4 regions of the Plantactinospora sp. BB1 genome follow, and region 1 is predicted to be linked to each of the others. Evidence: riboswitches for the same ligand, from Rfam matches in the RefSeq annotation. Region 1 holds a riboswitch; each other region holds the start of a gene.
The links. A riboswitch is a leader RNA that binds a small molecule or an ion and turns the genes downstream of it on or off. The one in region 1 is predicted to bind cyclic di-AMP.
Positions count from the first base shown of each region.

Region 2: it holds a riboswitch for cyclic di-AMP, as region 1 does, so the genes downstream of both, C6W10_RS27580 (coiled-coil domain-containing protein) here and C6W10_RS29385 (hypothetical protein) in region 1, are expected to answer to the same signal.
Region 3: it holds a riboswitch for cyclic di-AMP, as region 1 does, so the genes downstream of both, C6W10_RS34260 (NlpC/P60 family protein) here and C6W10_RS29385 (hypothetical protein) in region 1, are expected to answer to the same signal.
Region 4: it holds a riboswitch for cyclic di-AMP, as region 1 does, so the genes downstream of both, C6W10_RS06520 (C39 family peptidase) here and C6W10_RS29385 (hypothetical protein) in region 1, are expected to answer to the same signal.

Region 1 covers NZ_CP028159.1:6,735,461-6,737,653, forward strand. The annotation lists gene C6W10_RS29380 (glycoside hydrolase family 65 protein) at 1-211, shown strand, start outside; gene C6W10_RS29385 (hypothetical protein) at 260-1,288, opposite strand; cyclic di-AMP (ydaO/yuaA leader) riboswitch at 1,292-1,422, opposite strand; gene C6W10_RS29390 (DUF5708 family protein) at 1,695-1,889, shown strand; gene C6W10_RS29395 (cupin domain-containing protein) at 1,963-2,193, opposite strand, start outside.
Region 2 covers NZ_CP028159.1:6,313,697-6,315,889, forward strand. The annotation lists gene C6W10_RS27575 (cation diffusion facilitator family transporter) at 1-750, shown strand, start outside; cyclic di-AMP (ydaO/yuaA leader) riboswitch at 998-1,125, shown strand; gene C6W10_RS27580 (coiled-coil domain-containing protein) at 1,132-2,193, shown strand, end outside.
Region 3 covers NZ_CP028159.1:7,799,063-7,801,255, reverse strand. The annotation lists gene C6W10_RS34265 (N-acetylmuramoyl-L-alanine amidase) at 1-704, opposite strand, end outside; cyclic di-AMP (ydaO/yuaA leader) riboswitch at 991-1,131, shown strand; gene C6W10_RS34260 (NlpC/P60 family protein) at 1,270-2,184, shown strand.
Region 4 covers NZ_CP028159.1:1,549,620-1,551,812, reverse strand. The annotation lists gene mdlC (benzoylformate decarboxylase) at 1-254, opposite strand, end outside; cyclic di-AMP (ydaO/yuaA leader) riboswitch at 510-653, shown strand; gene C6W10_RS06520 (C39 family peptidase) at 1,091-1,954, shown strand; gene C6W10_RS06515 (DUF2231 domain-containing protein) at 2,117-2,193, opposite strand, start outside.

The sequences.
Region 1 (2,193 bases):
GGACGTCCGGCCGCGCGAGGCGACGTACGAGCTGCGCGACGGCGAGCCGGACGACGCCCTCGAACTGCTGCACCACGGGGAGAAGGTCCGGATCACCTGCCTGGAGCCGGTGACCCGGCCGATCCCGCCGGCCCGCCCGACGGGTCCGCAGCCCGCCCAACCGGCCGGCCGCGCCCCGGTCCGACGTACCCCGGAGAGCGAACCGACTTGACCCTCCCGTCCCGGCGGTCCGCTCGGCCGGGGGTGTTCCCCCCGGCCGTCAGACCAGCGACAGGTGTACGTGGTTGGTGTGGTCGCTGGACGGGTCGCCGTGTGCGCCGCCGTACGACTTCCAGCCGATCGTCGGCAACCAGATCTGCCGATACCAGATCACGTACAACACCCCGATCCGGTCGGCGTTGCGGACGAAGAACGCGGCGAGGTTGTTGCCGTACGTCCGGTCGGCGCCGGTGGCGGCACCTCGGAAGCCACCCGCCTCGGCGGAGAAGTCGCAGGCCCGCCCCTTCGGATGCTCGTACGGGCCGCCGGAGCGGTAGCAGCCGGTGAAGCGGCCGAAGCCGGCCCGGCGTGCCTCGGTGTAGGCGTGCAGGGTGCGTGGTGTGACGCAGCCCGTGGTGGTCGGGTCGGGCTGGCTGCACGACTGTGGTGGCCAGGAGCCGTCGGCGGCGCGTGGCGCGGGTCGGGCCACCGGCGAACTCGCGTTGACGAAGCCCCCGGTGGAGGCGCCGCCGACCTGGGCCAGCGCCCGCTCGGCGGCCTGCTTCTGCCGCAGCATGATGGCGAGTTGGCGGCGCTCCTCGACCACCTCGGCGTCGAGCGCCTGCTTCGCCCGCGCGGCCCGCTCCCGGGCCTGGCCGAGTGCGCGCAGTACGTCGTTGTCCCGCAGCGCCACCGCCTCCAGGCCACGGGCGCGCTCCAGGAGTTCGTCGGCCGAGCCGCTGTGCAGCAGTACCAACACCGGGCCGATCCGGCCGGTCTGGTACGCCGTCCGGGCCACCTGCTCCACCCGGGGCCGCAACTGCGCGATGCGTTCCTCGACCCGGCGTAGCTCGGCGACGATCTTCGCCTGTCGAGCTTTCGCGTTGGCCAGCGCGTTTCTGGCCTGTAGGTAACCTCGGCCGGTCGATTCGAGCACGTCCCGTAGGAGCGGGGTGTCGCCTTCGTCGCCGAGGACGGCGGGGCTGTTCGCCTCCGCCACGCCGGGCCGGAGTGCTGCCCCGGCGAGCGCGCCGAACGTGGCGAGCAGGGCCAGGGCCAGCGGAAGCCGCCGACGTGTGGATCCCGTCATGCATGTCCCTCCGTCGCCCGCCTACCGAGTTAGCTGACGGGTTCGGGACGGAACAAGTCCCTACCGCGGTTGCGGACTCACCCCACCTACCTGGGTCCCCGGCTCACCCGAAAGTGATTCGGCGGCGGTCACGCCGGCGCGGAGGGGTGCGCCACCGGGCGAAACCGGGGTCAGCCTACCTGATCAACTGGGTCGAACAGGTGGATTTCGGAGTGATCCGCCGTGGAAATTGCTTCATGGGCGACGTGCCGGTCGAGGCGCCGGGCAGCTCTCGGAGGCGGGGGCCGGTGTGGTGTCGGTCGAAGGATGTAGTCCGGTTTCCTCAACCGGCAGGAGGCTGGGGATAGCGGGCCTGACTAGGCTTTTCGAAGATCCTCCCGCCCCTCTTCTCCAGCAGGGATCCTCGATGTCCTCAGCCCGTAAGACGCTGCTCACCGGCCTGGCCACCTTTGTGGTGGGACTGGCGCTCCGGCTGTTCGGACCGGACGAGCATGTCGTCATCTTCACGCCCACCAAGCTCGGCGTGGTGCTGATGGTCGTTGGAGGCTTGGAGAGCCTGTACGGGGTCTACAAGATCAGGCGGGACCGCCTGGTCGAGTAGCCACCCGACACCGGGCCGGGTGGCCATCCTCGGCCGCCCGACCCGATTCCACCGCTGTCACCTCAGGTCGTGGTCAGCCGCGTGCCGTCCACACCGGGCTCTCCACGTAGTGGTTGTCGTAGCGGTCCTGGGTCTGGCCGACCTCCTGCCAGGTGGCCTCGCCCTGGTGCACCCGGTCGAGGAGCCGGTAGTAGTCGAACCGGGGCTTGCCGGGGGTGAGCACGACGAGGAAGTCGGCGTCCTGGCCGTCGGCGGGGGCGAAGGCGTGCGGGGTGTGCGGCGGAACGAAGAGCGTGTCTCCCTT
Region 2 (2,193 bases), 420 kb from region 1:
TTCACCGACGTGCTCGGGATCGGGATGGCGCTGGCCGCGATCACGGCGGCCCGGCGGGCGGTCGGTGACCCGCAGCGTACCTTCGGCCTCTACCGCCTGGAGGTGCTGGCCGCGCTGGCCAACGCGGTACTGCTGTTCGGGGTGGCGCTCTACGTGCTGGTCGAGGCGGTACGCCGGTTCGACGACCCGCCCCGGGTGGCGGCCGGCCCGATGCTGGTGGTGGCCACGCTCGGCCTGCTGGCCAACGTCGCCGCCTTCGGCCTGCTCCGGGCCGGTGCGCGGGAGAGCATCAACCTGCGCGGCGCCTATCTGGAGGTGCTCGGGGACCTGCTCAACTCGGTGGGGGTGATCGTCGCCGCCGTGGTGATCATCCTGACCGGCTGGCGCTGGGCGGATCCGATCGTGGCGCTGGCGGTCGGGCTCTTCATCCTGCCCCGCACCTGGCGGCTCGGCCGCAGCGCCGTACGGATCCTGGTGCAGGCCGCGCCCGAGCACCTCGACGTGGCGGCCGTACGGACCCGGCTGGCCGGGGTGCCCGGCGTCTGCGACGTACACGACCTGCACGTCTGGACCCTCACCTCCGGGATGGAGGTGGCCTCGGCGCACCTGAGGCTGGACCGCGACGCGGAGGTCGGTACCGTACTCGCCGCGGCCCGGTCGGCACTGCGCGAGGACTTCCACATTTCGCACGCCACGCTCCAGGTCGAGCCGAACACCGCGCCCGGGGGCTGCGGTCCCACCGACTGGTGACCGGCAGCCACGTCGCGTCACGCATGGTCAGCCCGAGACGCCGCTCTCCCGGGTCCGTCGGCCGTCAAGACTCACCGATAGTTAGCGGCATCTTAAGTTTCCGGCGGGCGCTGGACATCTTTGTCCGGATACATCCGCCCAACTGGGAAAATCGCGAATCTAGCTCCGGCAACGCCACGTATCCCCGGACGGCGACTGCCGGTAAGCTCGGCTCCGGTCTCCGCCGGGCGGCGCCCTCCGGCGCCTGCGGGGACCGTCGCCTAATCGCACGCGCGAGCCGGGGAACCACGTACCAGGGGTGTATCCGCGCCAGCGGTAGGGATCTTCCGTCCCGAACCCGTCAGCTAACCCGGTCGGCGGCTGACGGAAGGACATTGTCATATGCCGTTCCTGGCACCCACCCGACACGCTCCGGCGTCCGCGCGGAGCGCCACGAGACCGTACCGGAAGGCCGCGACCACCGCGGCCCTCGCCCTGGGCATGGTCCTCGCGGCACTCGGCGGCGCACCCGCGCACGCGGCACCGGAGTACGCGACCCCCGGGGCGCTGGCCGCGGCACCCGGCGGCGACGACATCGACGGAGGCACGGACAGCCTGCGCGAGCAGCTCCAGGCCGCCAGCAAGGGCTATCTGACCGCCAAGACCAAGTTGGACAACTCCGTCAAGCGGCAGAAGGAACTGAACCAGCAGCTCGCCACGCTGCGTACCGAGGTGACGACCCGGAGCGAACGGGTCGCCGAGATGGCCGGCATGGCGTACCGGACCGGTCGGCTCGGACAGGTCTCCGCGCTGCTCAACAGCGGATCTCCGACCAGCCTGGTGGACCGGGCCGCCGCACTCGACACGATCTCGGCGAACGAGAGCCGGGAACTGCGCGGGCTGCGGGAGAGCCTGGACAAGGAGACCCAGGCCAAGGCGGCGCTCGACAAGGAGATCGGCGAGCAGCGCAAGCAGCTCGAGGTGATGGAGACCCGCAAGAAGCAGGCCGAACGGGCGCTGGCGGCGGCGAACAACAGCGGCGGCGCCGGCTCGGGAGTCAGCGGCAGCGGGGGCGGGTCGGCCCGACCGGCACCCCGCAACGCCGACGGCTCCTTCCCCGACGAGTCGTGCAGTCTCGACGACCCGACCACCGACGGCTGCATCACCGCGCGCACCCTGCACGCGTTGAAGCAGGCCCAGGCGGCCGGCTTCACCCGGTTCGTCTCCTGCTTCCGCAGCGGAGGCAGTGGCGAGCACCCGAAGGGTCAGGCCTGCGACTTCGCCGCCCAGAAGAACGGGTTCGGCGGAGTGGCGACCGGCGGCGACCGGACGTACGGCAACAACCTGGCGGCATACTTCGTGCGGAACGCCGATCGACTGGGCGTGCTGTACGTGATCTGGTTCAAGCAGATCTGGCTGCCGAGCAGCGGTTGGAAGACGTACAACGGGGGCAACGGTGACCCG
Region 3 (2,193 bases), 1.1 Mb from region 1:
AGCCCCGGTCGGCCGGGCAGGGTGATCCGGTGGCCGTCGTCGGTGGTCCGGCTGGCGCCTTCGGCGATGGTCCGGTACACCTCGTCGGCGAAGGCCGCCGCGGCGTCGGCGCGGTCGCTGCCGGCGTACCGGGCCACCGCGCCGTACCAGGCCGCCGGGTCGCTGGCCGGGCCCGTCGGCGCGGCCAGCGATTTCTGGTACGACGCCAGCAGCGCCGCCCCGCCCCGGATGTTCGCCGCCGGTTGCGAGCGGAGCAGGTGCTCGTCGACTCCGGTCAGCGCGACGGCGGCGTCCAGGGTCTGTCCGCCGGGCGGCGCGTCGGCGCTCCGGTCGAGGTGTGGGCCGGCGGGTCCGGGTGCCGGGCGGGCGGGTCGGGCCTGGTCGCCGCGTCGGTCCTCACCGTGCTCGGGGTGCTCCGGCCCGGTGGCCAGCCCGGCGACGTCGGTGAGGTGCATCGGGCCGTACCCGCCGCTGGTGCTCGGCGTGCCGGCGTTCGTGTCCCAGCGGGATTCCAGATAGGAGACGCCGAGCAGCACACTTTCGGGTACGCCGAACTCGGCCGCGGCGGCGGCGTACTCCTGTTGCCGGCTGTCGGCGGACGCGGCGGTGGCGGGCGCGGGGCTGGCCGGCAGCAGCGCGGCGGCGCCGACGACTGCGGCCCCGATCGCGATTCTCCTGCTCAGCGGCTGTTTCGTGGGAAGCATCGAACCTCCATGAGCCGGGGGTGGGCCTGCTGATCACCCTCCACCCGGGACCGGTGCTGGTCAATACCTGCCGGCCAAGGTCGTCACTATGTAGGAATCTTTCACATATACCGAGTGTGATCGGCGGGTTCGATCCTTCGGTTCGGGGGTTCGAATGCTCCCACCGTCAGCGACCGATCCGATACATAACGAATCGACTCAGATCACGGGGTTGCGTTTGGATAACACCCTTCTCTAAGGTTGGGGACCGTCGAGCCGACGGCAGGCCGCCTAGCCGGGCGGCGACGTCTCGACACCGCCGAATCGTCACACTCAGCGAACCGGGGACCCGAGCTTCATGGGGTGAATCCGCGTCTCACGCGGTAGGGCGACAATCTTCCCGCCCGAACCCGTCAGCTAACCCGGTAGGCGGGCTACGGAAGAAGGAGTACGGACCCCGGTGGCTCCCCCTGCCCCGCCGCGGTCGCCATCCCTCCGATCGGCCTCCGCCGACGCCGGGAACGCGAAACCGCGCCCTCGAAGGTCCATTCTCGCCATCGCCCTCACGGCCCTGGCCAGCGCCGCCGTGCTGTTCACCGGCACGACGCCGGCACTCGCCGAACCGTCGGTGGCCGAGATCGAGCAGCAGATCGACACCGCCTGGCGCAAACTGGAGCCGGTCGTCGAGAGGCACAACGCCACCCGGCAGGACCTGACCGCGAAGAAGAAGCAGGCCGCCGCCCTGCAGAAGAAGATCGCCCCGCTCCAGTCGCAGATCGACGCCGCGATGAACCGGGTGAGCGACTTCGCCGTGGAGGCGTACAAGGGCGACAAGGCGTCCGCGGTCAACGCCCTGCTCACCACGAAGTCGCCGACCGCGCTGGTCGGCCAGCTCTCGGTGCTCGACCAGTTCGCGCGGCAGCAGCAGCGCGAGGTGCAGGCGGTCGTCGACCTCAAGAACAAGTACGCCGCCCAGAAGGCCCCGCTGGACCGGTTGGTCAGCCAGCTGACCAAGACCGAGGCGGAGCTGGCGGCGAAGAAGAAGGAGATCGACGCCGAGGTCGAGCGGTTGCAGAAGCTGCGGATCCAGGCGTACGGGAACGGCTCCGCCGGCCCGCTGCGGCCCGCGCCCTGCCCGGCGACCTACCCCGGCGGCCCGGCCGGCCAGGCGGTCAAGTTCGCCTGCGCCCAGATCGGCAAGCCGTACAAGTGGGGTGCCGAAGGCCCCAGCTCGTACGACTGCTCCGGCCTGACCCTGGCCGCCTGGGCGAAGGGCGGCGTCGGGCTGCCGCACAACGCCCGGGCGCAGCGCGGGCAGGTGAAGTCGGTCAGCCGCTCCCAGCTCCGCCCCGGTGACCTCGTCTTCTACTACGCCGACCTCAGCCACGTCGGCATGTACGTCGGCGGCGGATGGATCGTGCACGCCTCCCGGGCCGGTGAACCGGTGAAGATGAAGCGGATGGACGACGGCGAGATCCACAGCTTCGGCAGACCCGGCTGACGTCTCCCC
Region 4 (2,193 bases), 3.2 Mb from region 1:
GCGGTGACGAGGCTGCCCATTCCGTTTCCGGTGCCGGGCGCGGTGTGCAGGTTGACGTGCACCGGCCGGCCGCTGGCCTGGGCGTAGCCGTCCGCCATCGCGACCGCGGAGGCCTCCTGGAGAGCCAGAACGTAGCTGAAGTCGGCCGGAAAGTTCTTCAGGAATGGCTCCTCGGTGGAGCCGGGGTTGCCGAACAGGGTGGTCAGGCCGAGGGAACGGAGCAGGTCGTAGGTAGCTTCGTGCACCGTCGTCATCGGAAGGAGCCTCCTGCGGTCTTCGTCCCATGTTCGAGCCACCGGACCAAGCCGGCATTTCCGTCATACCGTACGCGTACATGATCATGCCGGTTTATCCGCCGGTCGCCTCCCGGCCCGGCTGCCCGGCCGGCGCTGTCCCAATCGCGCTCCGAGTCACTGTTTTCGCTGTTCAGTGGGGTTGGCAACGACAGAAGTCGACCAGTAATCTCGGCGAGTCTGGTCCGGCCCCTTGGTCGCCGTACGGGTGACACCGGAGCAGACCCGCCGAGTCGTTACGTAACGAGCCGGGGACCCACAGTTATCTGGGGTGAATCCGCGAGCCGCTGTGGCCCGCGGTAGGGCGGCCTTCCTGCCCGAATCCGTCAGCTAACCCGGTAGGCGGTGTCGGAAGGAGTAGCTGTTCGTGCGGCACCACCCGGGCCCCGGCCCATCCCCCCAGTTCCCTCGCTGCGTCGCGCCCCCGCCCCCGGCCGTCGCGACCGTCCCGGACCACCCGGTCCCCGGCGGCCACCCCAACCTGGCCCGATAGCGGTCCGTGACGCCGAAGTCGTCGACGCGCGGGCACCCCGCCGGCCCGCTGGCCGGCAGTTTCCGGTGGAGGCCGCCGGTCGGCCGCGACGGATCGTGGTGGCGCTGATTCCACCGGTACGCCGATAGCGGCGCCAACCCGGTCGGCACACCCTCGGTCCGTCCCGCCGAATGCGTATCGGCGGACCTTTTCCCGTGCGATTCCGTGCGATTTCGCGTCACGTTTCCCCGCAGCAGCGAAAGAAACGTCGCGTCATTTCTCGCCCCCCGGTGATAGTGGCGCGCATTTCCTCTGGAGGACAACGTTGAAGCACGCAATTAACGGGCGGTTCCGGACCGTCATGTCGGGCCGGCGTAACCGGCTCGCGCTCGCCTCGGCAGCGGTGCTCGCCGCCGCCGCGTCCACCGGGGTCGTGCTGACCTCGGACGGCTCGGCCGAGGCACCGCAGCCCTCGACCGTCGCCGTCGCCGACCTCGGCGCCCCGGCGGCGGGTCAGGCCGGAGCGGCGGTCACCACCGCACCGGAGACGACCGCACCCGCGACGACCGCACCGGCCACCCCGTCACAGCCGGCCACCAGCGCGCCGGGCACCTCCACGCCCAGCGCTGCGGCGAAGGCGGCTGCGGCCAGCACCCCGAGCAAGCGCCCGGCACCCCCGGAGTCGAAGCTGCTGGACTACCAGTTCCAGGCCCAGATCAACGGCTGGTACTGCGGCCCGGCCGCCACCCGGATCGCGCTGACCGTCCGGGACAAGAAGCCCAGCCAGGACGCCGTCGCCGCCGACCTCGGCACCACGATGAGCGGCACGAACTCGGCCCAGGACACCACCCGGGTACTCAACAAGATCATCGGTACCGACTTCTACCGCACCACCGCCATCCCCGGCGGCGCGGCCACCCCGGCGCAGATGGACCGGCTCCAGGCGGACGTCGTGCACGCCGTCACCAGCGGGTACGCCGTGGTCGTCAACATCGCCGGCTCGGCCACCGACCTCGCGGGCGGCTGGCACAGCTACCCCGGCGGGCACTACCTGACCGTCGTCGGCTACCGCGACGACGGCCGCACGGTGAAGATCGCCGACCCGGCCATCCCGGGCGAGGACAGCAACTACTGGATGACCACCATCGACCTGGCGAACTGGGCGGCCACCCGGGGCTACTCGTCCTGATCCGCCCCGTCCGCCGGTAGCAGCACCGACGACCCGCCGGTAGCAGCACCGACGACGCCGGCCCGACCCACCCACCCGGACGACCCGTGCCGACCGGGGGTGTGGGACGGGCCGGCGTCGTCGTCGCGAGCGGTTCCGCGCCCGGCCTCGATCAGTCGCGGATCACTGGCCCTGCCACACCGCCTGGGCGCCGGTGTCACCGGTACGGAACACGTAGTACAGGGTGATCCCGGCCGCCG